4 regions of the Mesorhizobium sp. M0676 genome follow, and region 1 is predicted to be linked to each of the others. Evidence: predicted binding sites of a transcription regulator. Region 1 holds the regulator's gene; each other region holds the start of a gene.

Region 1 (5,936 bases):
GGCCGACGAGATCGCCGCGCTGATTGCAGCCAGCACACCCATGATCATGAACACCTTCATGGTCACCCAGCGCGTGTTGATGCCGGCGAGTTCCGCTGCCTCCGGATTGCCGCCGATGGCGAAGACATAGCGGCCGAAACGCGTGCGCTTGGTGATGAACGTCATGATGATGCCGACAATCACCGCCATCAGCACCGGTATGGCGATGCCATGCGCGATGAACAGCCCGCCTTCGGGAACGGTGATGCCGTTCTGCTGTGCGTACTGGCGCACGATGCCGATCGGCCATGGATAGGAATTGGCGATCCACACGGCGCCGAGGATGGCCGCGCAAGCGACCACGCCAAGCAGGGTCTCGGCCCAGACGGGGCGCAGTGGAAAGCTGAAGCGCTTGCGCTGCGAGCGACCGTTGAGCAGCGCGAAGGCGACCGCCGCGCAGGCGACGATGCCGACGATCCAGCTGGCAGCGGCGCCAATCGAGCCGCGTGGTCCGCCGCCCATCAGCTGGAAGGTGGCGTCGAGTGGCGCGACCGTGCGCCCGCTGGTGATGAGCCATGCCATGCCACGCCAGACCAGCAGGCCACCAAGCGTCACGATGAAGGCCGGAACCTGCATATAGGCGATGATGAAGCCCTGGAACGCGCCGATCAGCAGACCAAGCACCACGCCGGCGGCAAGCGCGACGACCCAGAGCCAGGGGTTTCCAAGCTGGAAGCCGATGACGCGAATCAGGAATTCGGCCTGTGCCACGCCCATGATCATGCCGATCACGCCTTCGACGGAGCCCACCGAAAGGTCGATGTTGCGCATGACGATGACCAGTACCATGCCGGTAGCCATGATCGCGACCGAGGACGTCTGCACCGACAGGTTCCAAAGATTGCGCGGCGTCAGGAAAAGCCCGCCCGACAGGATATGTATGCCGACCCAGATGACCAGCAGCGCGCCGACCATGCCGAGCATGCGCGTGTCGAGCTCGGTCGCCTTCAGGAACCGGGCGACCGCGCCGAGTTCAGACGCTCGTGCCGTATCGGCCTGCGGATTTGAGGTCGTGTCGGTCATGATGTCCTCCAGCGGCTTGCCGTCTGGCGCGGATGCCGGACCACAGCCTAGAAGTTTGCCGCCGATGGCGGAAACACACAATTCTCGTAGAGAAAACGCCGCGGCTTGACCGCCGCGGCGCCTCATTTCTTCAAGTCGTCGAGATCAGTTGCAAGCCGCGACGCTGCCTGCGGCGACGCCTGTGCAGACTTCGTCCTTCTTGATCCAGCCGGCGTCGATGACGACGTTGAGGTTGTCCTTGGTGATCGCGACGGGGGTCAGGAACAGCGACTTGACGGTGTTGCCGCCAGGCGTGGTGAAGTCCTTGGCGCCGGCAATGTCGCCCGTCTTCTTGCCATCGGCGAGCTGCGAGGCGATCTCGGCGGCGTTCTTGCCGAGTTCGCGCGCGTCCTTCCACACCGACACCGTCTGCGTGCCGAGTGCGATGCGGTTCAGAGCGGCATGGTCGCCATCCTGGCCCGAGACCGGAACCGTTCCGGCGAGGCCCTGCGCCGTCAGCGCGGCGACAACGCCGCCGGCGGTGCCGTCATTCGCCGCAACCACGGCATCGACTTTGTTGTCGTTGGCGGTCAGGAACTGTTCCATGTTCGTCTGGGCGTTGGCCGGCAGCCAGCCATCGGTATAGGCCTCGCCGACATTCTTGATCTTGCCCGAGTCGATGGCTTCCTTGAGCACTTCCATCGAGCCCGAGAACAGGAAATCGGCATTCGGATCCGAGCCAGAGCCCTTAATGAAGACATAGTTGCCTTCGGGCTTCGCCTTGAACACTTCGCGGGCCTGCATGCGGCCGACTTCCTTGTTGTCGAAGGTCAGGTAAAAGACGTCCTTGTTCTCGATCAGGCGGTCATAGCCGACGACCGGAATGCCTTCGTCCAGCGCCTTCTGCACCGCCGGGCCGATGGCCGAGGCGTCCTGCGCCAGGATGATCAGAGAGTTGGCGCCCTGCGAGATCAGGCTTTCGACGTCGGTCAGCTGCTTGCCGGGATTGGACTGCGCGTCGGCGGAAATGTACTTGTCGCCGGCAGCCTCGATCGCCGTTTTCATCGCAGCCTCGTCGGTCTTCCAGCGCTCTTCCTGGAAGTTCGACCACGACACGCCGATGACCTTGTCCTTCGCCTGCGCGACCGACATCAGCGCCAGCGACATGGCGACACCCGCCAGCATGGCGGCTGCAAATCTGTTCATCATAATCCTCCCTGCGCCGCGTGCGGCGCGACAAAACTGGCCCGAGGGCCGGCACACAGAGGCCCTATTTTTCGAGCCTCGAAAAAATACTGGTTCAATGATAAGGCGCTGTCAACATCGATTCTGATGGATTCTGATGGCCCTTGCCGATTTTTTTCGAGGTCCGCAATAAACAATGACAGGGCTGCCGGCGTCTGCCAATATTTGGCTGGTGCCGTCGAACGCCTTCACTATCATGAGGCGCGAGGAGGCCGGGAGGAAACAAATGTCGGTTGGAATCCGCCACGACGATCTGCGCCGTCGCAACCGTGCCATGGTGATTTCGGCCGTGCGCCGGGCCGGCCAGCCGTCGCGGACCGAGATTGCGGCGACCACCGGCCTCAGCCACTCGACCATATCGGCAATCTCGTCTGATCTGATTGAAGAAGGCATCCTGATTGAAGGCAAACCTGGCGAGACAGGCGCACTGAAACGCGGCCGGCCGCAGGTCGGCCTTGGCCTCAACCCGGAAGCGGCGGCGGTGATGACCGTCGTGCTGTCGCTCAATTTCCTGTCCGTCACCGTCATCGACTATGCCGGCCACGTCGTCGCCGAGGAACAGCGCCGGCTGGACACGCTGACCAAGCCGCGCGACGAGCTGATTGGCGAATGCGTAGCAATCGTCCGGCGGCGGCTTGAGGATCCCGACCTCGATGTCCAGAGCATCGCCCGCATTGCCATGGGCATCCAGGGCATCACCGATTCGCAGGCGCGCGCCATGCTGTGGTCGCCAATCACGCCACTGACCGACATTGCCTTCGCCGACATGTTGGAAGCGGAATTCGGCATTCCGGCCACCATGGAGAACGACTGCAACATGATGGCGGTGGCGCTGCAATGGCGCCAGCCCGAGCGCTACCGCGACAATTTTATCGCCATCCTCTTGTCGCACGGCATCGGCATGGGACTGGTGCTGAAAGGCGAACTGTTCACCGGCACCCATTCCTCGGGCGGCGAGTTCGGCCACATGATCCACCGTCCGGGCGGCGCGCTCTGCCGCTGCGGGCGGCGCGGCTGCGTCGAGGCCTATGCCGGAAACTACGCCATCTGGCGCAGCGCCAAAATGATGAGCGAAGATGCCGAGCCGGTCGATGTCGGCGACGCTGATATGCGCGCACTCGCCGCGCGCGCCCGCGAAACCGATGGCCCGGAGCGCGAAGCCTATCGCAGGGCCGGCGAGGCGCTCGGCTTCGGCCTCGGCAGCCTGTTTGCACTGATCGATCCGGCACCCGTCGCCATGGTCGGCGTCAGCGCCGCCGCCTTCGACTTGATCGAACCGGCATTGCGCGAAGCGATCGCCCAGACCGCCGGCGGCCAGCACTCGAAATCGATCTCCTTCGACACCGAGCCCAACGAGCTGCCGCTGATCCGCGAAGGCTGTGCCATGCGCGCGCTCGGCTTCGTCGATCAGGAGATTTTCGCGCCGGGCATTCAGGCCAAATCCGGCAAGCATGTCGCCTGAATGGCCGGCAACGGCGCGACGCGCAGCATCCTAGTCTTCCCTGATCGCGTAGCCAGCGCCGCGAATGGTACGGATGACATCCGGCATGCGGCCGTTGTTGACCGCTTTGCGTAAGCGCCCGACATGGACGTCAACGGTTCGCTCGTCGATATAGATCGTCTCGCCCCAGACATTGTCGAGCAGTTGGCTGCGCGAGAACACGCGGCCGGGATGGCGCATCATGAATTCGAGCAGCCGGAACTCGGTCGGTCCGAGCCTGATCTCGCTCTTCTTGCGGTAGACACGGTGCGACTCGCGGTCGAGCACGATGTCGCCGACCTTGAGCACGCTGGACAGCACTTCCGGCTTGGCCCGGCGCAGCAGCGCCTTCACTCGCGCCATGAACTCCGGCGTCGAGAATGGCTTGACCAGATAGTCGTCGGCGCCGGTGGACAGGCCGCGCACGCGATCGCTTTCCTCACCGCGCGCGGTCAGCATGATGATCGGCAGCCGCTCGGTTTCGGGCCGCACTCTAAGCCGCCGGCAGAGCTCGATGCCGGAAACAGCGGGCACCATCCAGTCGAGCACCAGGAGATCGGGCACGTTTTCCTGCAGGCGGATCTCGGCCTCGTCGCCGCGTGTCACCACCTCGACGTGATAGCCTTCGGATTCGAGGTTGTAGCGGAGGAGCACGCCTAGCGGTTCCTCGTCCTCCACGACCATGATGCGTGGCGCGATCATCGGCAGTTCACCCTCATCAGGCCGGCATGGCCATCGCCGTCTCGTCCTGCTTCGGACGATTGGCGGGCAGTTGCTGGCCGGTCAGCACATAATACGCATTTTCGGCGATGTTGGTGACATGATCGCCGATGCGCTCAAGATTCTTGGCGCAGAACAAGAGATGCGTGCAGGCGGTGATGTTGCGAGGGTCTTCCATCATGTAGGTCAAGAGCTCACGAAACACGGACGTGTATTTGACGTCGATGCGCTCGTCGTCATTCCTGAGTTTTGCAAGCGCTGCCGCATCGGTGGCGGCATATTCCTCGACGACGCCTTGCACCTGGATCAGCACCAGCTGCGCCATGGCGTCGATGGAGTGCGACAGGTCGCGCGGCGTGACACTGAGGCCCACGGTGCCGACGCGCTTGGCGATGTTCTTGGCGAGATCGCCGATGCGCTCGAGGTCGCCGGCCATGCGGATCGAGCCGACCACGGCGCGCAGATCGTTGGCCATCGGCTGGCGCTTGGCGATCAGCGTGATGGCGCGGTCGTCCAGTTCGCGCTGGCGCGCATCCATGATGGCGTCGTCGGAAACGACACGCTGTGCCAGCGCATTGTCCGAATTGAGCAGCGCCCTGGTCGAGCCGCTGAGCATCGAGCCTGCCAGATCGCCCATGTCGCGGATCAGCTTGCTGATCTGCCCGAGCTCTTCATCGAAGGAGGCGACGGTATGTTCACCCATGATCTTGGTCCTCGTGCCTGAAATTCACCCGCCGGAAGGTTCAGCCGAAGCGGCCGGTAATGTAATCCTGGGTGCGCTTGTCGTCGGGGTTGGTGAACATCTTGTCGGTTGCGCCCTCCTCGACGAGATAGCCGAGATGGAACATCGCCGTGCGCTGCGACACGCGCGCCGCCTGCTGCATCGAGTGGGTGACGATGACGATCGTGTAGTTCTGGCGCAGCTCGTCTATCAGCTCCTCGACACGGGCGGTGGCGATCGGATCAAGCGCCGAGCAGGGCTCATCCATCAGGATCACTTCCGGCGACACGGCGATGGCGCGCGCGATGCACAGGCGCTGCTGCTGGCCGCCGGACAGGCCGGTGCCGGGCTCCTGCAGGCGGTCCTTGACCTCGTTCCAGATCGCAGCCTTCTTCAGGCTCTGCTCGACGATCTGGTCCATGTCGGACTTGCGCTTGGCCAGCCCATGGATGCGCGGGCCGTAGGCGACGTTCTCGTAGATCGACTTCGGGAACGGGTTGGGTTTCTGGAACACCATGCCGACGCGGGCGCGCAGTTCGACGACATCGATGTTCTTGTCGTAGATGTCGTCTTCATCGAGCGTGATCTTGCCGGTCACCCGCGCCGAATCGATGGTGTCGTTCATGCGGTTGAGGCAGCGCAGGAAGGTCGACTTGCCGCAGCCGGACGGGCCGATCAGCGCCGTCACCTGGTTCTGGCGGACGTCGAGATTGACGTCGAACAACGCCT
Region 2 (5,936 bases), on a different contig from region 1:
ACGAATCGGTTTTTTAGGTTTTCCCCAACTTGCCCGGTCGCTTATGAGCCAGCGTCTCGTCGGAGCTTGCCGCGCGCCTCTGCACGACGTTTTCGTTGACTTCATGGCCGAAAAACACGATAAGCCGCAAAGGCCGCCGCTTTGGCGGCTTTTTTGATTTTTCCGGTACCGGAGACGCATATAATGAGCGGTTCGGCGCTTTACGAGACCTTTGCCCGCGCCCCTTTGGCCTTCGATCATGGCGAAGGCACCTGGCTGGTTACCGACAAGGGCGAGCGATATCTCGATTTCGCTGGCGGCATCGCGGTCAATTCGTTGGGCCACAGCCATCCGCATCTGGTCTCGGCCCTGACCGAACAGGCGGCCAAGCTCTGGCACGTCTCCAATCTCTACGAGATCCCGGGGCAGACCCGGCTCGGCGAGCGGCTGGCTGACGCCACCTTCGCCGACAAGGTGTTCTTCACCAATTCCGGCGCCGAGGCGCTCGAATGCGCGATCAAGACGGCGCGGCGCTACCAGTTCGTCAAGGGCCATCCCGAGCGCTTCCGGGTCGTCACCTTCGAAGGCGCCTTCCACGGCCGCACGCTGGCGACCATCGCCGCCGGCGGCCAGTACAAATATCTCGAAGGTTTTGGGCCCAAGGTCGAAGGCTTCGACCAGGTCGGCTTCGACGACATCGACGCCGCCGAGAAGGCGATCACACCAGAGACCGCCGCGATCCTGATCGAACCGGTGCAAGGCGAGGGCGGCATCCGCCCGGTGCCGACGCAATCCTTGAAACGGCTGCGGCAGCTCTGCGACCAGCACGGCCTGCTGCTGATCTTCGATGAGGTCCAGTGCGGTATCGGTCGCACCGGAAAGCTGTTCGCGCATGAATGGACCGGCGTGACGCCCGACATCATGGCGATTGCCAAGGGCATTGGCGGCGGCTTCCCGATGGGCGCGTGCCTCGCCACCGACGACGCTGTCGTCGGCATGACGGCAGGCGTGCATGGCACCACTTTCGGCGGCAATCCGCTGGCCATGGCGGTCGGCAACGCTGTGCTCGACGTCGTGCTGGAAGACGGCTTCCTCGAAGACGTCCAGCGCAAGGCATTGCTGATGAAGCAGGGCCTGGCGGCGGTCGCCGACGAATTTCCTGATGTCATCGAAGGCATCAGGGGCAGCGGCCTGATGCTTGGCCTGAAATGCGCCATGCCCAACACCAAGGTCAACATGGCGCTGCGCGACCAGCATCTGCTGGCGGTGCCGGCCGGCGACAACGTCATTCGTCTGCTGCCGCCGCTGACCGTCACCGACGCCGAGATCGGCGAAGCGCTCGATCGCATCCGCGCCGGCGCCAAGGGCCTGACCGACGCCATCGCCGCGGCCGCCGCGAAGTAATCCCGAGAACCATTCCCGATGAGCCTTCGCCATTTCACCGATCTTTCCGCCGTTTCCGAAGGCGATCTGCGCCTGATGCTGGACGATGCGGTGGTGCGCAAGGCGCGCCTCAAGGCCGGCGAACGGACCAAACCGCTCGAAGGCAAGGTGCTGGCCATGATCTTCGACAAGCCGTCGACGCGCACGCGCGTGTCCTTCGACGTCGGCATGCGACAGCTCGGCGGCGAGACCATCATGCTGACCGGCACCGAAATGCAGCTCGGCCGTTCCGAGACCATTGCCGACACCGCCAAGGTGCTGTCGCGCTATGTCGACGCCATCATGATCCGCACCACGTCGCATGAGCGGCTGCTCGAGCTGACCGAGAATGCCACGATTCCGGTCATCAACGGGCTGACCGACGACACCCATCCCTGTCAGCTGATGGCCGACATCATGACCTTCGAGGAGCATCGCGGTCCGGTTGCCGGCAAGACCATCGCCTGGACCGGCGACGGCAACAACGTGCTGCATTCGCTGCTCGAAGCTTCGGCGCGGTTCCGCTTCAACCTGAACGTCGCAGTGCCGGAAGGCAGCGAGCCGGCGCAAAAGCATATCGACTGGTCGAAGAGCAATGGCGGCAAGCTGCACTTCACCCGCTCGCCCGAGGAAGCCGTCGACCAAGCCGACTGCATCGTCACCGACTGCTGGGTGTCGATGGGCCAGGAACACCGCGCCCGCGGCCATAATGTCTTCTCGCCCTATCAGGTCAATGCGGCGCTGATGGCCAGGGCCAAGCCCGACGCCCTGTTCATGCACTGCCTGCCGGCGCATCGCGGCGAGGAAGTCACCGACGAGGTCATCGACGGTCCGCATTCGGTTGTCTTCGACGAAGCCGAGAACCGGCTCCACGCCCAGAAGGCGGTTTTGGCCTGGTGTCTGGGCGCTTGATCTCCAGGCGCTTGATCTCCAAGCGCTTGATCCGGGGCGGCGCGATGCCTATTTGCGCCCCATCACGCAAATCAAGCGCGTTTGGACGCATGCACCCCTCCGGGCCGCATGGCCGCGCCCTGGAGCTTTGTCATGTTGGAAACGCATCAAGTGACTGAACATCACCCCAAACTCGGCGAGTTCGGCTATGCCGGCGACGATCATGTCGTACCCTTCGAGGTCGGCCCGCTCGACGTGCGCGGCCGCACCGTGCAACTCGGGCCGATGCTCGACGCCATCCTCAACCGTCACGACTATCCCGAGCCGGTCGCCCGCCTGCTGGCGGAAGCCTGTGTGCTGACGGTGCTGCTCGGCACCTCGCTCAAATTCGAAGGCAAGTTCATCCTGCAGACCCGCACCGACGGCCCGGTCGACATGCTGGTCGCGGATTTCTCCACGCCTTCGGCATTGCGCGCCTATGCGCGTTTCGACGCCGACCGGCTGGAGGCCCTGGTGGCCGCAGGCCAGACCTCGCAGCAGACGCTGCTGGGCAGCGGCGTTTTGGCGCTGACCATCGACCAGGGCGCGCACACGCAGCGCTATCAGGGCATCGTCCAGCTCGACGGCGAGACGCTGGAGGACGCCGCGCGCACCTATTTCCGCCAGTCGGAGCAGATCCCGACCGACCTCAGGCTGTCGGTGGCCAAGCTTCTGACGCCAGGTCCCGGCGGCGCTCGTGAGCAGTGGCGCGCCGGCGGCATCCTGGCGCAGTTCCTGCCGCAGTCACCCGAGCGCATGCGCGTGCCCGACATTTCGGGCGGCGACGGCGATCCGCGTGACGTGACGCAGGAGCCGGCCGACAATTCGTGGCGCGAGCTGGTGGCGCTGCTCGGCACCATCGAGCCGACCGAGCTGATCGACCCGACCATCGGCGCCGAGCGGCTGCTCTACAGGCTGTTCCACGAACATGGCGTGCGCGTCTTCGGCGGCGTGCCGGTCGCCGACCAATGTTCCTGCTCAAGGGACAAGATACGCGGCATCCTCGAGGGGTTTTCCGCGCAGGAGATCAAGGACAGCACCGAAGATGGCGGCATCCACGTCGCCTGCGAGTTCTGCTCGAAGCAGTACGACTTCGACCCGGCGGAGTTTGCAACTCAGTAGCATCTCTTCCTTCTCCCCGTATAGTGACGGGGAGAAAACCCCTAATTCACCGTCCGTCGGGTCCCCGGCAGATCCAGCGAAAACGCGGGAATAGCGACGTCGAACGTCTCGCCCTTTTTGTTGCGCATGGTGTAGTGGCCGACCATGAAACCGGAGGGCGTCGAGAGCGGGCAGCCTGACGTGTATTGATAGCTGTCGCCGGGATTGAGCTCAGGCTGGTCGCCGACCACGCCGGCGCCGCGCACTTCCTCGACCCGGCCGCTGCCGTCGGTGATGTGCCAGTAACGCGCCATAAGCTGCACGAAATCGTCCGACTGGTTGTCGATCGTCACCTGGTAGCCCCAGACATAACGGTTCTCCGCCGGGTCCGAGCGGTCCTCCAGGTAGAACGGTCTGACCTGCACTTCGATGTTGCGCGTGACGGCGCGGTACATGGGCTGCTCCGGTTGCGCAGCAGGGAACATTTGTCGCGCCATGCGGTTTGATACGCGCAGAGCGGCATGTCCTGCCAGCCTCAAAGCGCAGTGCCGACAAACAATGTCATTTAAGTGACACATGACAATGTTGGTGTGCGCAAACCTTGCCGGCGACTCAAGGCCCATCTGTCGACTGACAAAGCAGCCGCGAGCGGCCTTTCCGGAGTGACCAGATCTCGATGGAACTAGCTCTCACAGCCGCCTTCGCTTCCTCCGCTTTGCTTCTTTCCAATCTCGCCAGCATCCTGCTTGCTTCGTCGAAACTGCAAGCGCGTCGCCTTATCCCTCCGCCGTCCGGCGAGCAGCCACCGGTCTCGATCGTCGTGCCGTCGCGCGGCGTGGAGCCGTTCACACAAGAGACGCTGCAGCGAGCCTTCTCGCTCGACTGGCCGCGCTACGAACTGATCTTCTGCGTCGCTCACGCCGACGATCCCGTCGTCAAACTGATAAACAGGGCGATCGTCCTGTTTCCCAACGTGCCGGCCCGGCTGCTGATCGGCGACGACCGCGTCAGCAGCAACCCGAAGCTCAACAACTGCGTCAAGGGCTGGGAAGCGGCGCGCTATCATTGGGTTATTCTGGCGGATTCCAACGTGCTGATGCCAAGGGATTACGTCCAGCACCTGATGGCGGCCTGGCGGACCAATACCGGGCTTATCTGCTCGACGCCGATCGGCTCTCGGCCGGATGGCTTTTGGGCCGAGGTCGAATGCGCGTTCCTCAACACGCTGCAGGCGCGCTGGCAATATGCCGGCGAGGCGCTCGGTCTCGGCTTTGCCCAGGGCAAGAGCATGCTGTGGAACAAGCCGATGCTCGATACCAATGGCGGTATCCGCGCGCTGGCCGCCGAGATCGCCGAGGATGCTGCTGCAACCAAGCTGGTCAACGGACTGGGCCTGCACGTCAATCTCGTTGCCTCGCCTTTCGAGCAACCACTGGGGCAGCGCCGACTTGCCGACATCTGGTCGCGCCAGGCGCGCTGGGCGCGGTTGCGCCGCGTCACTTTCCCGCTGTTTTTCGCACCCGAGATCCTGACCGGCGTCGCCGTGCCGTTGGCGTTGGCGCTGGTGGCGGCCGCAAGTGCCGGCATCAGCCTGCCGGCCACGGTGTTGGCCGTGCTGACGGCGGCCTACATTCCCGAATGCGCGCTGGCCGCGGCCAAGGGCTGGCACCTGTCGCTGCGCATGGTCCCGGCGATGATGGTGCGCGACATGATGCTTCCCGCCATCTGGGCGCGCGGCTGGCTGAGCGGCGCCGTCGACTGGCGCGGCAACATCATGACCATCGGCACCAAGACGGCCGAACTGGAAGAGGTTTCGTCGGGAGCGTGACGCCTCGCGGCCTATCCGGCGGCCTTCAGCGCCTGCGCAACGTCCTCCAGCAGATCGTCCGTATCCTCAAGACCGACCGACAGCCTGAGCGTTCCCGGCCCGATGCCAAGCTCGGCGCGAGCTTCGTCGCTGAGGTTCTTGTGCGTGGTGGTCGCCGGATGGGTGATCAGGCTCTTGGCGTCGCCGAGATTGTTGGAGATCAGCACGATGTCGAGCGCGTTCTGCAAGGCGAAGGCCGCCTGCTTGCCGCCCTTGACGTCGAGGCAGATCAGCGTCGATCCGCCCGTCATCTGCTTCTTGACGATGTCGGCCTGCGGGTGGTCGGCGCGGCCGGGATAGATGACGCGGGCGATTTCCGGCCGTCCTGCCAGGAAATCCGCGATCTTGGCCGCGCTTTCCGTCTGCTGGCGCACCCGAACCGGCAGCGTCTCCAGGCCCTTGAGCAGCGTCCAGGCGTTGAACGGCGACAGGCTCGGGCCGGTGTGGCGGAAATAGTCGTGCAAATTCTCGTCGATCCATTTCTTGTCGGACAGGATGATGCCGCCGAGACAGCGTCCCTGGCCGTCAATGTGCTTGGTCGCGGAGTAGACGACGATATGGGCGCCGAGCTGCAAGGGCTTCTGCTGCAAGGGCGTGGCAAAGACATTGTCGACGATCAGCCTGGCGCCGATCGAGG
Region 3 (5,936 bases), on a different contig from region 1:
ACCTTCTCGATCTCGCCTTTCGCCACCTGCTTCAGGAAATTGGCGGCGCTGTCGACACCGATCTCATAGTGGTGCATGACGCCAAGCGGGTAGTTGGTCATTTCCATGTGCAGCCGGGCAAGGTTTCGCCAGGTGCCGCCAACGGCGTAGAAGGGCCGTCCCTGCCCGCCCTTCAACAATTTGGCGCGCGCCAGTTCGTCGCGGGTGATCTTTGCCGCCTGGGCGAGCGAATTCCTGGCCATGTCCTGCAGCCGCAGGCCACCCAGCGGCAGCGTGATGCCGTCGCCGATCGCCTCGCCATTGATGTCGATAAGCTCCAGGCTGCCGCCGCCAAGATCGCCGGCAATGCCATTGGCGGGGTGGAAGCCCGAAATGACGCCAAGCGCCGAATAATGCGCCTCCTGCCGGCCAGTGAGCACGCGGATCTCTGTCTTGAGCACATCCTGGGCGCGGTGGATGAAATCGGGGCCGTTGATCGCTTCGCGGGCCGCGGCCGTTGCCAGCACAAACATGTGCTCCGCACCCGCCTGGTCGGAGAGCGCGCGGAAACGGCGGAACTCCTCCATCGAGCGCGTCACCGCCTCGGGGTCGAGCTTGCCGGTCGAAACGATGCCGCGGCCGAGGCCGGCCAGCATCTTTTCGTTGAACAGCAAGGTCGGCGAGCGCGCCAACCCTTCATAGACGACAAGGCGGATCGAGTTCGAGCCGATGTCGATGATGGACAGCGGCCGGCGATCCTGCAGCCGGCCTTGGGACGTTGAAATCATGAGCCGCTGTTCTTCTTGCGACGCTTGAACTGCGCGATGCGCTTGGGCGCATGCGACTTCAGCGCGTCACCCCGTCCCGACAGGCTCGGATTGGTCATGAAATATTCCTGCGCGTTGAACGGTTCCTCACCCTCATCCAGCACGACGCGCCGGGAGGTTCCGTCAGCCAATACGTCGAAACTTTGCTGGTTGTCCATGATGTTGCCCAGCATGATCTGGCCAAGGATCTGTTCATGCACCGTCGGATTGGTGATCGGCACCATGGTCTCGACGCGGCGGTCGAGATTGCGTGGCATCAAGTCGGCCGAGGCGATGTAGACGATCGCCTCGTCCGACGGCAGGCCATGGCCGTTGCCGAAGCAGTAGATGCGGCTGTGTTCGAGGAAGCGGCCGACGATCGACTTGACCCTGATGTTTTCCGACAGGCCGGGCACCTGCGGCCGCAGGCAGCAGATGCCGCGCACGACGAGATCGATCTCGACGCCGGCATGGCTGGCGTCATAGAGCGCGTCGATGATGTTGGGATCGACGAGCGCGTTCATCTTCATCCAGATGCGCGCCGGACGGCCAGCCAGCGCGTAGGCGACCTCGTCGGCAATGTGCTTGAGGATACGGCTGCGCAGCGTAAACGGCGAGATGGCGATCCGCATCTCATCGGTCGGCTCGGCATAGCCGGTGATGAAGTTGAACAGCTGGGCGACATCGCGCGCGATCGTCGGATCGGTGGTGAAGAAGGACAGGTCGGTGTAGATGCGCGCGGTCACCGGATGGTAGTTGCCGGTGCCGAGATGCACATAGTTGCGCAGCTTGCCGTCCTCGCGCCGCACTACTAGCGACATTTTCGCATGGGTTTTGAGTTCGAGGAAGCCGAACACGACCTGAACGCCGGCGCGTTCGAGGTCGCGCGCCCAGCGGATGTTGGCTTCCTCGTCGAAGCGCGCCTTGAGCTCGACCAGGGCGGTTACCGACTTGCCGGCCTCGGCCGCGTCGACCAAGGCGCGCACGATCGGGCTGTCGTTGGAGGTGCGGTAGAGCGTCTGCTTGATCGCCACCACCTCGGGGTCGGCCATCGCCTGGCGCAGGAATTGGACCACCACGTCGAAGGATTCATAGGGGTGGTGGACGACGATGTCCTTCTCGCGGATGGCCGCGAAACAGTCGCCGCCATGCTCGCGGATGCGCTCGGGAAAGCGTGGATTGTAGGGGGTGAACTTCAGGTCGTCGCGTGGCACGGCGACGATCTCGGAAATCTGGCTGAGCGCCAGCGGGCCGGTCAGAACGCTGATGCGGCTCGAAGAGACGCCAAGCTCGCCGGCGACGAACTCGCGCAATTCGCCGGGCATCGACTTGTCGAATTCGATGCGGATGACCGAACCGCGGCGGCGCCGCTTCAGCGCCGTCTCGAACAGGCGCACGAGATCTTCCGACTCTTCCTCGACCTCGATATCGCTGTCCCGGATGATGCGGAAGGTGCCGGAACCCTTGACCTCATAGCCGGGGAACAGCTTGCCGATATAGAGGCCGACAGCCTCCTCCAACGGAATGAAGCGAACGTGCTGCTTGCGGTCGGGCAGACGGATGAAGCGCTTCAGCGCCACCGGCAGGCGCAGAAGCGCGCTCATCTCCTCGCCATTCTTGCGATGGCGCAATTGCAGCGCCATCGAGAAGCCGAGATTGGGAATGAACGGAAACGGATGCGCCGGGTCGATCGACAGTGGAGTCAGCACCGGGAAAACCTGGTCCTGGAAATGGTCTTCCAGCCAGACTTTTTCATCCTTGGTCAGTGCATCGCGGGTGATGCTCTCAATGCCTTCCTTGTTGAGCAGCAACATCAGCGCCGAAAGGCTATTCTGCTGGTCCTCCTGCAGCCGCTCGACCTCGCGCAGCAATTGTTCCAGCTGCTGCTCCGGCGTGCGGCCGTCGGGGCTCTTGAGCGCAATGCCTTCGCGCACCTGGCCCGCAAGGCCGGCGACGCGGACCATGAAGAATTCATCGAGATTGGCGGCCGAAATCGACAGGAAACGGACGCGTTCGAGCAGCGGATGGTGCTCGTTCTGCGATTCCTCGAGCACACGCCGGTTAAACTGCAGCCAGGAGAACTCACGGTTGACGAACCGATCGGGGTTGCCGCCCTCGGGGCTCGCCACCTCGACATTGATGAATTCGCTCTGCACCGGCTTCAGTTCGTTCATGGTTCCTGCTCTTCCCCCGCCAACCGTCCCTTGGAGCGCCGCTGGACGTGCCATGCCTCTAACACGCTTTTGTGGCGCATGACCCTTCGGCGAAAACCGTTCCGATTTCAGGGACATGCACTTAACCGGCTCACCGTATCCTCTGACAGGCTTTTGCGACAGTTTCATTTCATCGATCTTGCAAACAGGCCTGTTATGTTCCAGATGCTTTTCGACGAGATCAAGGAGACGATGATGGCAGGCGGTTCCATTCCCCATTTCCAGAACGATGCGGGCCATCCGGCAATCGACATCGGCGTCAAGGAATTCATGTGCACCGGCGCCAACCCGCCCTTCGACCACCCGCATGTGTTCCTCGACATGGGCGACGACGATGAAAAGGTCTGCCCCTATTGCTCGACGCTCTACCGCTATTCGGCGAAGCTGAGGGCGACTGAAACGCTGCCGGGTGGTTGCCTTTATATCGACCAGGCCGCCTGATCCTTCCGCGACAAGCCCGATGGAGGACATCAGGTCCCGGCAGGTCATAATCGCCGGGGCCGGCATCGCCGGGCTGACCGCTGCCCTTGCCTTCGCCGGACGGGGTTATCCGGTAAAGCTTATCGAACAGGCACAGCACCTAGAAGCGGCCGGCGCCGGCATCCAGCTTTCGCCCAACGCAACACGCATTCTTGGAAAACTCGGCGTGCTCGACCGACTGCTGCCCGCAGCGTTGCGGCCGGATGCGGTCGTGCTCAAGGACGCCCGGAGTCTGCGCGAACTGGCGCGGGTACCGCTCGGGCACGCCGCCGAAGCGCGCTGGCAGTCGCCTTATCTCGTTGCTCACCGCGCCGATCTGCAGGCAGCGCTGTTGGCGCAAATGGCTGAACGACCGCAAATTGAGCTCATCACCGGCGCCCGCGTGACCGGCATCGCGAAAGACGCGCAATATGTCGCCGTGACCGCCGAAGTGGACGGCCGCGAGATCGAGGCACGCGGCAAACTGCTGGTCGGCGCCGACGGCGTCTGGTCGGCGGTCAGGGCGCAACTCGCAGGCGAGGACTTCGTCAAAAGCCGTTTTTCGGGCGAACTCGCCTGGCGAGTCACGATCGCGGCCGAGAGCGCCGCCGGCGAAGCCTTTGTCGCGATCGGCGCCGCCGACTGCGTCACCACGTTCCTGCATCCAGGCTTCCACATGGTAGCCTATCCCGTCAGCAAAGGCCGGGCCTTCAATCTCGCCGCCTTCACCAAGGGCGAGCGCATGGCGGAAGGTTGGTCAGGCCATGCCGATCCCGCGATCCTCACGGCTGCCCTGCGCGGCACCGCGCCGGGCCTGACGAAGCTTGTGGCACTGGCCGGCCCGTGGACGGCCTTTCCGATCCACACCGTCGAACAGAAGCGGTGGACGAGCCCGCAGGGCATCGCGCTGATCGGCGACGCTGCGCATGCGATGACGCCGTTTGCCGCACAGGGCGCCGCGATGGCGATCGAAGATGCCATCACGCTTGCCGACGCTATCGCCGATTTCCCTGGCGATCTGCCCAGAAGTTTTCAAATCTGGGAAAATCTTCGGCGGCCGCGTGTCGCCAAGGCCGCGCGTCGTGGGGCCGTAAACCGCCTCGCCTGGCATGCTGCCGGCCCGGTGGCGATCGCCCGCAATCTGTTCCTGGCCATGCGCTCGCCCGACAAGCTCGCCGCCGACCTCGACTGGCTCTATGGATGGCGAGCGGACACTCGGCAGTCTAGATCGTCGACGTAGCGATCCTTCCCACCCCCCTCTGTCCTGCCGGACATCTCCCCCGCAAGGGGGGAGATTGGATGTCGCCGTCGCCGTCGCCAAAATCGCCGGCGTTGCAGCAGGAGCGCCGCGGGCAAAACGGCTGATCTCCCCCCTTGCGGGGGAGATGGCCGGCAGGCCAGAGGGGGGTGCTGTCCCGCTGGCTTCAAAAGATCCAACACTGTCGCGGTGCGATGAAGGACTGCTAGTTATAAAACCGCATCGACAAGCCCAGCGAGGCCGGCAGCGGGTTCCACCAGCCGGTGCGCAGGCCGGCGGTGCGCAGGCCGGCGGCTGTCCAGGTGTTACAGCCGACAAGCGCGTTGAAATGGCCGTTCGCCTCGAAGAAGCGGTCGAAGCTGGAATAGGCGGCGTTCTCGATGACGACCGGACCATGCGGCCCTTGCTGGAAACTCGCGTCGATATAGTCGAGCAGCGCTGCAAAACGTTCCTCATCGATGTCGAAACCGGTGACAGCAGGGTGCGGCTCGGCGATGGCCCCGGCGATATCGACATGCATGACCGAGGCGTCCAGTGTCAGCGCCTTGAGGACGGGCACTGTCTTCAGCTGCGACCAGCTCGGCGTCTCCAGATAGAAGGCCCGGCCGCCCCAGCCAAAGACGATGTAGCGCACTTCCGGGGCGTCGACAGGGATGCCGGCAGCGACCAGGAAATGGAAGCGCCGGCGCACCTCGTCATCGACGGGAATGGCGATGTCGGTGTGGATCGGATTCTCCAGCACCAGAATATGGCGCGTGCCCTCACCCGCCGCTGACGCCGGCCACAGCGGACGCGGCACCAGCGTGCCGAGCGTGGCAGCGAGCGCGACCACGATAATCAGCATGGCCACGAAACGCAGGGCTTTTCTCATGCGGCGGCGGCTTTGTGTTTCAATGGAGAAGATCAATCCCGACCCCAGATAGCAAAAGAGCCCGGCCGCATTACGGCCGGGCTCTTTTGCTTCGCATGAAAATGCTCAGTGCAGGATCTGCGACAGAAACAGCTTGGTGCGCTCGTGGCGCGGATGGTCGAAGAACTCGGCCGGCGTGTTCTGCTCGACGATCTGGCCCTGATCCATGAAGATCACCCGGTTGGCGACTTTGCGGGCAAAGCCCATTTCGTGGGTGACGCACAGCATGGTCATGCCTTCCTCGGCCAGGCCCACCATCGTCTCCAGCACTTCCTTGATCATTTCTGGATCGAGCGCCGAGGTCGGCTCAT
Region 4 (5,936 bases), on a different contig from region 1:
GTGCCGTCATGGTGCAGCACCTTGACCGCCTGGTTGGACTTCAGCGTGCCGCTCTCGATACGGCCGGTAATGATGCGGCCGAGGAACGGATTGGCTTCCAGGATGGTGCCGATCATGCGGAACGGGCCGGGATGAACGGTCGGCTCCGGCACATGCTTGATGACGAGGTCGAACAGCGGCGCCAGGCCCTGGTCCTTCGGGCCTTCCGGATTTTCCGAGACCCAGCCATCGCGGCCAGAACCGTAGAGGATCGGGAAGTCGAGCTGCTCGTCGGTGGCGTCAAGCGCTGCAAACAGGTCGAACACCTCGTTGACCACTTCGACGTGGCGGGCGTCCGGACGGTCGATCTTGTTGATGACGACGATCGGCTTCAGGCCGACCTTGAGCGCCTTGCCGACGACGAACTTGGTCTGCGGCATCGGGCCTTCGGCCGCGTCGACCAGCACGATCGCCGAATCCACCATCGACAGGATGCGCTCGACCTCACCTCCGAAATCGGCGTGGCCGGGGGTGTCTACGATGTTGATGCGGGTGTCCTTCCAGTCGACCGAGGTCGCCTTGGCCAGGATGGTGATGCCGCGTTCCTTTTCGAGGTCGTTGGAATCCATGGCGCGCTCGGCGACGCGCTGATTGTCGCGGAAGGAACCGGATTGCCGCAGCAATTGGTCGACGAGGGTGGTTTTTCCATGGTCGACGTGCGCGATGATCGCGATATTACGAATTTTCATTTTGTGGTCTCGGGAGCGTTGCAGGCAGCAGGCCAAAAGGCGCCGCCTCTTTCGGTTGCGCGGCTCATACAGGGTTTTTCGCAATTGCGAAAGAGGAGGCGCACCACCAAATACTCATCAAATCTTAAGCATCTCGGTGTGAGATGGTTTTGTTAACCAAGGCGGGAACCTTTCTGGGCCCGGGTAGTTCGAAATTCATGACCGACAAACTCAACCGATTTTGGCCCCTCATCGCTTCGGTCGCATTCGCTGCCGTGCTGGCGGCCAATGCCGCTCAATCGGCCGCCACGGTGAAGGAAGCCAATCCGGCTTCGTCGCCCGACCGGACGGCCGAGCAGATGTTTGCCGACGCCCCTGATGGCGTCGACCCCGTGGTCACCGGCCCGGTCAGCGCCTCTTTCAAGCAGAGGCAGCGGGTTGCAGGCTGCGACAGCGCGGTGTGGCCGAAGATTCCGACGGTTTGCTACCCGGACTGACGGCTGCCCATTCCAGGCATAGCGATCCTTCGCACCGGCCCAAAGGCTTACGCCGACCGCACCGGATCGAGCGTCACCTTGTAAAGCTCGATGTCGTCGCGATCCATCAGCCGCACGGTCAGCTGCTCTGTCGCCCCTGAAATGTCCACCAGGCCAAAGAACTGCAGGCCGGCCGAGGGTGGCAGGTTCTGGCCCTGTTCGGTGGTCGGCGCCTTGATGAATTTCAGCTCCGGGCCGAAGGTCATGTCGAAATCATTGGGACCGAAGGTACCGGCGTGGATCGGGCCCGAGACGAATTCCCAGAAAGGATTGAAATCCTGGAACCGCGCCTTGTCGGGGTTGTAATAGTGCGCCGCCGTGTAGTGGACATCGGCGGTCAACCAGACCGTGTTGGTGATGCCGGCAGTCTTGATGTAGCGCAACAGGTCGGCGATCTCGAGCTCGCGGCCTTTGGGCAGGCCATTGTCGCCATTGCTGATGGCTTCCGCGCCGACCTTCTTGGCGCCGTCGTCCCAGACGACGAGGCCGAGCGGCATGTCGGCGGCAATGATCTTCCAGGTCGCCCTGGAATTCGTCAGCTCGCGCTTCAGCCATTTCGTCTGCTGTTCGCCCAGCATGCGTGACTGCGGCGTCATGTCCTCCTGCATGTCGGGGCCGTTCGGGCCGCGATAGGAGCGCATGTCGAGGAAGAACACGTCGAGCAGCGGCCCATGCGCGATCTTGCGGTAGACGCGGCCGGGCTCGGACGGCTCGTAGCGGATCGTCGTCATCTCATGGAAGGCGCGCGCCGCACGCGCCGCGAGCACATGGATGGATTTTTCGGTGTAGCGGCTGTCGGCGCCGAGATTCTTCGAATCCGACCAGTTGTTCAGCACCTCGTGATCGTCCCACTGGTAGAAGGTCGGGCAGATGGCGCTCAAGGCCAGAACGTTTTTGTCCATCATGTTGTATTTCCACTGGTCGCGGTACTCATCCAGCGTCTCGGCCACCTTGCGCTTGCCGTCGATCAGGACGACGTTTTTCCACTTGCCGCCGCCAGGCAGGTCTACCTCGTCCTTCATGGCGCCATCGGCATAGATGGTGTCGCCGGAATGCAGGAAGAAATCCGGCGTGTGCCTGGCGATGGTGGCGTAGGTTTTCATGCCGGTCTCATCGATTCCCCAGCCCTGGCCGGCCGTGTCGCCCGACCAGGCGAATTTTATGTCGCGCTTCGAGGCGGGTGCTGTGCGGAAACGGCCGACGATCGGTTCGGAAACGGCGTTGATATCCGACAGGTCGGCGGCAGTCATCCGGTAGAAGATATCCTGGTCGGAGGCGAGGTCGGTAAGCAGGCGCTTGACCGTGAAGTCGCTGGCCGGCGAGGTATCGAGCGGCGCCAGCCGCGTCGCATTGGCGAAGTTTTCCGTCGACGACACTTCGAACATGACGCGCGAAGGCCGGTCGGTGCGCGTCCACACCATGCCGCTCGAGGCATCGACATCGCCGGACTGGACGCCATGGGTGAAGGCCGGGCGCTGGCTGGCGCGCGAATAATAGGGCAAAGCGAGCCCCGATGCGCCGAGCAGACCGGCGGCGCTGGCAGAGGTGACGAAAGCGCGGCGGGTCAACGAGATCTTGTTCATGGCTGTCTCCTGATGGCTTCGAACGGTGCCAGCAAGCTCCAGCTTCAATGTTTCAGCCACATCCCGGGAAGATGAAACTTTGATAACAATCGACAGGTGATCTCCGCCCTTGAGGGGGGAGATGTCGCCGAAGGCGACAGAAGGGGGTCGCCTCGCTTGGAGCGCCGACCTCTGCGCAAGAGGCTGAGTCCGGTCGCACGGACCCCCTCTGGCCGCTTCGCGGCCATCTCCCCCCTGAGGGGGGAGATTAGTACCGCGCCTTACGCCGCTTGCGGCTCCGGATCGAAAGCCGGCCTGCTCGTATTGATCAGCAGCGACAGACACGCAGCCACGATCGCCGTCATGCCGGCGATCAGGAAAGCCAGTTCGTAATTGCCCTGCAATTCGCGCATGGTGCCGCCGAAGGCGGCGGCGGTGGCGGCGCCGACTTGGTGGCCGGCTACGATCCAGCCGAACACGATCGGGCCGCTGCGGTCACCGAAGGCCTCGTTGGCGAGCCTGAGCGTCGGCGGCACGGTGGCGATCCAGTCGAGACCGTAGAGCACCGCGAAGATGATCAGGCTGGTCGCCGAGAAGCCGGAATAGGGCAGATAGATCAGCGCCAGACCGCGAATGCCGTAGTAGACGCCGAGCAGCTTGCGCGGGTCGAAACGGTCGGTGAGCCAGCCCGAGAGCGTCGTCCCGATCAGGTCGAAAATGCCCATAAGCGACAGCAGGCCCGCGGCCTGTACCTCGGGGATGCCCATATCGCCGCAGAAGGAGATCAGATGCGTGCCGACCAGCCCGTTGGTGGTGAAGCCGCAGATGAAGAAGGTGGCGAACAGATACCAGAAGACGCGGGTGCCGGCAGCGCGGCGCAGCGTGTTGAGCGTATGCGCCAGGAAATTGCCTTGCGATGCCGGCGATACCGGCGGCACGTCATCGGCCCCGGCGCCATAGCGCACCATGCCGATCGAAGCGGGACGCTCCGGAACCAACAGCCAGACCAGCGGCAGAAGACAGGCGGTGGCGATCGAGACGGCGGTAGCGACGGGCTGCCAGCCGCCCGACTGGGCGAGCGATGCCAGCAGCGGCAGGAACACCAAGAGGCCGGTGGCGCTGGAGGCCGACATCAGCCCCATCACCAAGCCGCGATTGGTCTTGAACCAGCGGTTGACGATGGTGGCGCCGAGCACGGTGGCGACCGCGCCGGAGCCGATGCCGGAAAACACGCCCCAGGTGAGGAACAGGTGCCATGGCTCGGTCATCAGCAGGCTGAGCGCGGTCGAGCCCGACATGATCACAAGCGAGGCAAGCAGCGTGCGGCGCAAGCCGATACGCTCCATCAATGCGGCGGCAAACGGCCCGGTCAGGCCGTAAAGGAAGATGCCGATCGCGGCGGCAATCGAAACCGTATCGCGCCCCCAGCCGAAGCTTTTATCCAACGGCAGCATCATCACCGAGGGTGCGGAACGAAGCCCGGCCGCGATCAACAGGCAGAGGAAGATGACGCCAACCACGACGAAAGCGTAGCGCTGGCCAAACGGACGGGATTGAGCTATCATGTTACTGACCGGTACGTTGCAGGGTGAGGACCTGTATACGTACCGATCGGTAACACGTCAATCGAGTCATACCATGCCAACGGACAAAAATTTTGAACTGACCATCAAGGACGGTCATGCAGTGGCACCGCCCAAGGCTGCCAAGAAAATCCTCGACGTGGCGTACGACCTGTTCTACCGCCGCGGCATCCGGGCGATCGGCGTCGACGAGATCGTCAAGCGCGCCGGCGTCACCAAGCCCAGCCTCTACCGCAGCTTTCCCTCCAAGGACGAGCTCGCCGCTTCCTATCTCAGGCAATATGACCGTGAGTATTGGGAGCGTTTCGACGAAGCCGTGGCTGCCCACCCCGGCGACCCGCGCGCACAGCTCAGGGCTTTCCTGACTCGCGTCGGCAAGCGCACGCAAAGGCCGGACTATCGCGGCTGCGGCATGACCAACGCGGCGGTGGAATATCCCGAACATGGCCATCCGGCGCGCGTCGTCAGCGAGGCCAACAAGCAGGAGTTGCGCCACCGCCTGCGCGCGATGGCCGCAGCGATGGGCGCTAAAGACCCTGAGACGCTCGGCGACGGCCTGCTGCTGTTGATCGAAGGCGCCTATATCAGTGGCCAGCTCTTCGGCCTCGGCGGCCCGGCGGCAGCGGTCGCCCGCAACGCCGACCTGCTGATCGAGGCGAGCTTGAAGAAATAGACCTCTTGCGATCCATTCCAACCGCAAGCAATATCGCTGTCATGTCAGCGATCAAAACAGAATCGCAGGTAACGACTTGAACATTGCTCAGACGATTTGGACGATCTCAAAAAAATGTTCGGGATCAATTACATGAAGCGGGGCGACCTGGCGTTGATCTCGCACGAGGAAAAGAGGGATATTGCCACGGTCTTCGACCTGAACGAGCACAGGGTCAAGGAGGCCGTTCTGCGCAGAGTGCTTTTTCTGTTTTTGGTCGCATCGGTTGCGATGTATGTTGGGATGTATTTCGACGGCAAGGCACACGGCATTACCCAAACGGCGCGCATTCTGATCGCGTCGATAAGCGCAGTCGCTTTGGTATTTTTATACCTGGATGTTTTTGTTCCCGTCGTCCTGCTTGCCGCCTGCGCGTCACTCCTCGCAATCTGCTGGATGGACTACCAGGCGTTCGTTGCAGCCGCTTCGTTTTCCGCTTTGTACGCGCTATATTTTTTTGCGAGGCTCAGAGCCCGATAGCGAAATAACCACAGGGATTATTCGCCATGCGCGCTCTTCTGCTCTCGCTTGCCCTTGCCGGCCTCTGCCAGGTCGCCCATGCCGACGGAATATCCAGCGTCTACACCGACCTCGACTCGCAAAAGGATTGCGTCACCTATGCGCAGGCCGAGGAAGGTGACGGCGACTGGGCCGAACTCGCCTGCTCCGGCTATCGCGGCTATCCCGTGCTGATCGCCTATGACGATGCGCGTGAATCGCTGTTCTACGGGTTTCCGCCCGGCGGCGAGATGACCTCGGTCTGGGAGAGCTTTTCCGGCTTCAACTCGTCCGGCGCCAGGGTCGAATGGCGCATCGAGACCAAGGGCGACGTTGCC

What was found. Region 1 encodes PhoB, which activates phosphate uptake and scavenging genes when phosphate is short. Its sites were predicted from a motif close to TGTCATNNANCTGTCAT; they were not measured.
Region 2: the regulator PhoB is predicted to act here: its motif matches at 3,992-4,008, upstream of NKI35_RS08860 (ceramide glucosyltransferase).
Region 3: the regulator PhoB is predicted to act here: its motif matches at 3,115-3,131, upstream of NKI35_RS13030 (RNA degradosome polyphosphate kinase).
Region 4: the regulator PhoB is predicted to act here: its motif matches at 2,898-2,914, upstream of NKI35_RS30510 (alkaline phosphatase D family protein).

Annotation. Positions count from the first base shown of each region.
Region 1 is NZ_JAMYPU010000015.1:88,757-94,692, reverse strand. It holds gene NKI35_RS18230 (sugar ABC transporter permease) at 1-1,062, opposite strand, end outside; gene xylF (D-xylose ABC transporter substrate-binding protein) at 1,207-2,247, opposite strand; gene NKI35_RS18220 (ROK family transcriptional regulator) at 2,513-3,748, shown strand; gene phoB (phosphate regulon transcriptional regulator PhoB) at 3,779-4,468, opposite strand; gene phoU (phosphate signaling complex protein PhoU) at 4,485-5,189, opposite strand; gene pstB (phosphate ABC transporter ATP-binding protein PstB) at 5,230-5,936, opposite strand, start outside.
Region 2 is NZ_JAMYPU010000006.1:170,084-176,019, reverse strand. It holds gene NKI35_RS08880 (aspartate aminotransferase family protein) at 184-1,383, shown strand; gene argF (ornithine carbamoyltransferase) at 1,402-2,313, shown strand; gene NKI35_RS08870 (Hsp33 family molecular chaperone) at 2,422-3,453, shown strand; gene apaG (Co2+/Mg2+ efflux facilitator ApaG/CorD) at 3,495-3,887, opposite strand; gene NKI35_RS08860 (ceramide glucosyltransferase) at 4,109-5,260, shown strand; gene NKI35_RS08855 (O-succinylhomoserine sulfhydrylase) at 5,272-5,936, opposite strand, start outside.
Region 3 is NZ_JAMYPU010000010.1:17,169-23,104, forward strand. It holds gene ppx (exopolyphosphatase) at 1-767, opposite strand, end outside; gene NKI35_RS13030 (RNA degradosome polyphosphate kinase) at 764-2,959, opposite strand; gene NKI35_RS13035 (zinc-finger domain-containing protein) at 3,194-3,439, shown strand; gene NKI35_RS13040 (FAD-dependent monooxygenase) at 3,459-4,697, shown strand; gene NKI35_RS13045 (TIGR02117 family protein) at 4,921-5,586, opposite strand; gene NKI35_RS13050 (amino acid ABC transporter ATP-binding protein) at 5,692-5,936, opposite strand, start outside.
Region 4 is NZ_JAMYPU010000055.1:9,596-15,531, forward strand. It holds gene typA (translational GTPase TypA) at 1-728, opposite strand, end outside; gene NKI35_RS30505 (hypothetical protein) at 872-1,204, shown strand; gene NKI35_RS30510 (alkaline phosphatase D family protein) at 1,252-2,826, opposite strand; gene NKI35_RS30515 (MFS transporter) at 3,087-4,370, opposite strand; gene NKI35_RS30520 (TetR/AcrR family transcriptional regulator) at 4,444-5,061, shown strand; gene NKI35_RS30525 (hypothetical protein) at 5,158-5,580, shown strand; gene NKI35_RS30530 (hypothetical protein) at 5,607-5,936, shown strand, end outside.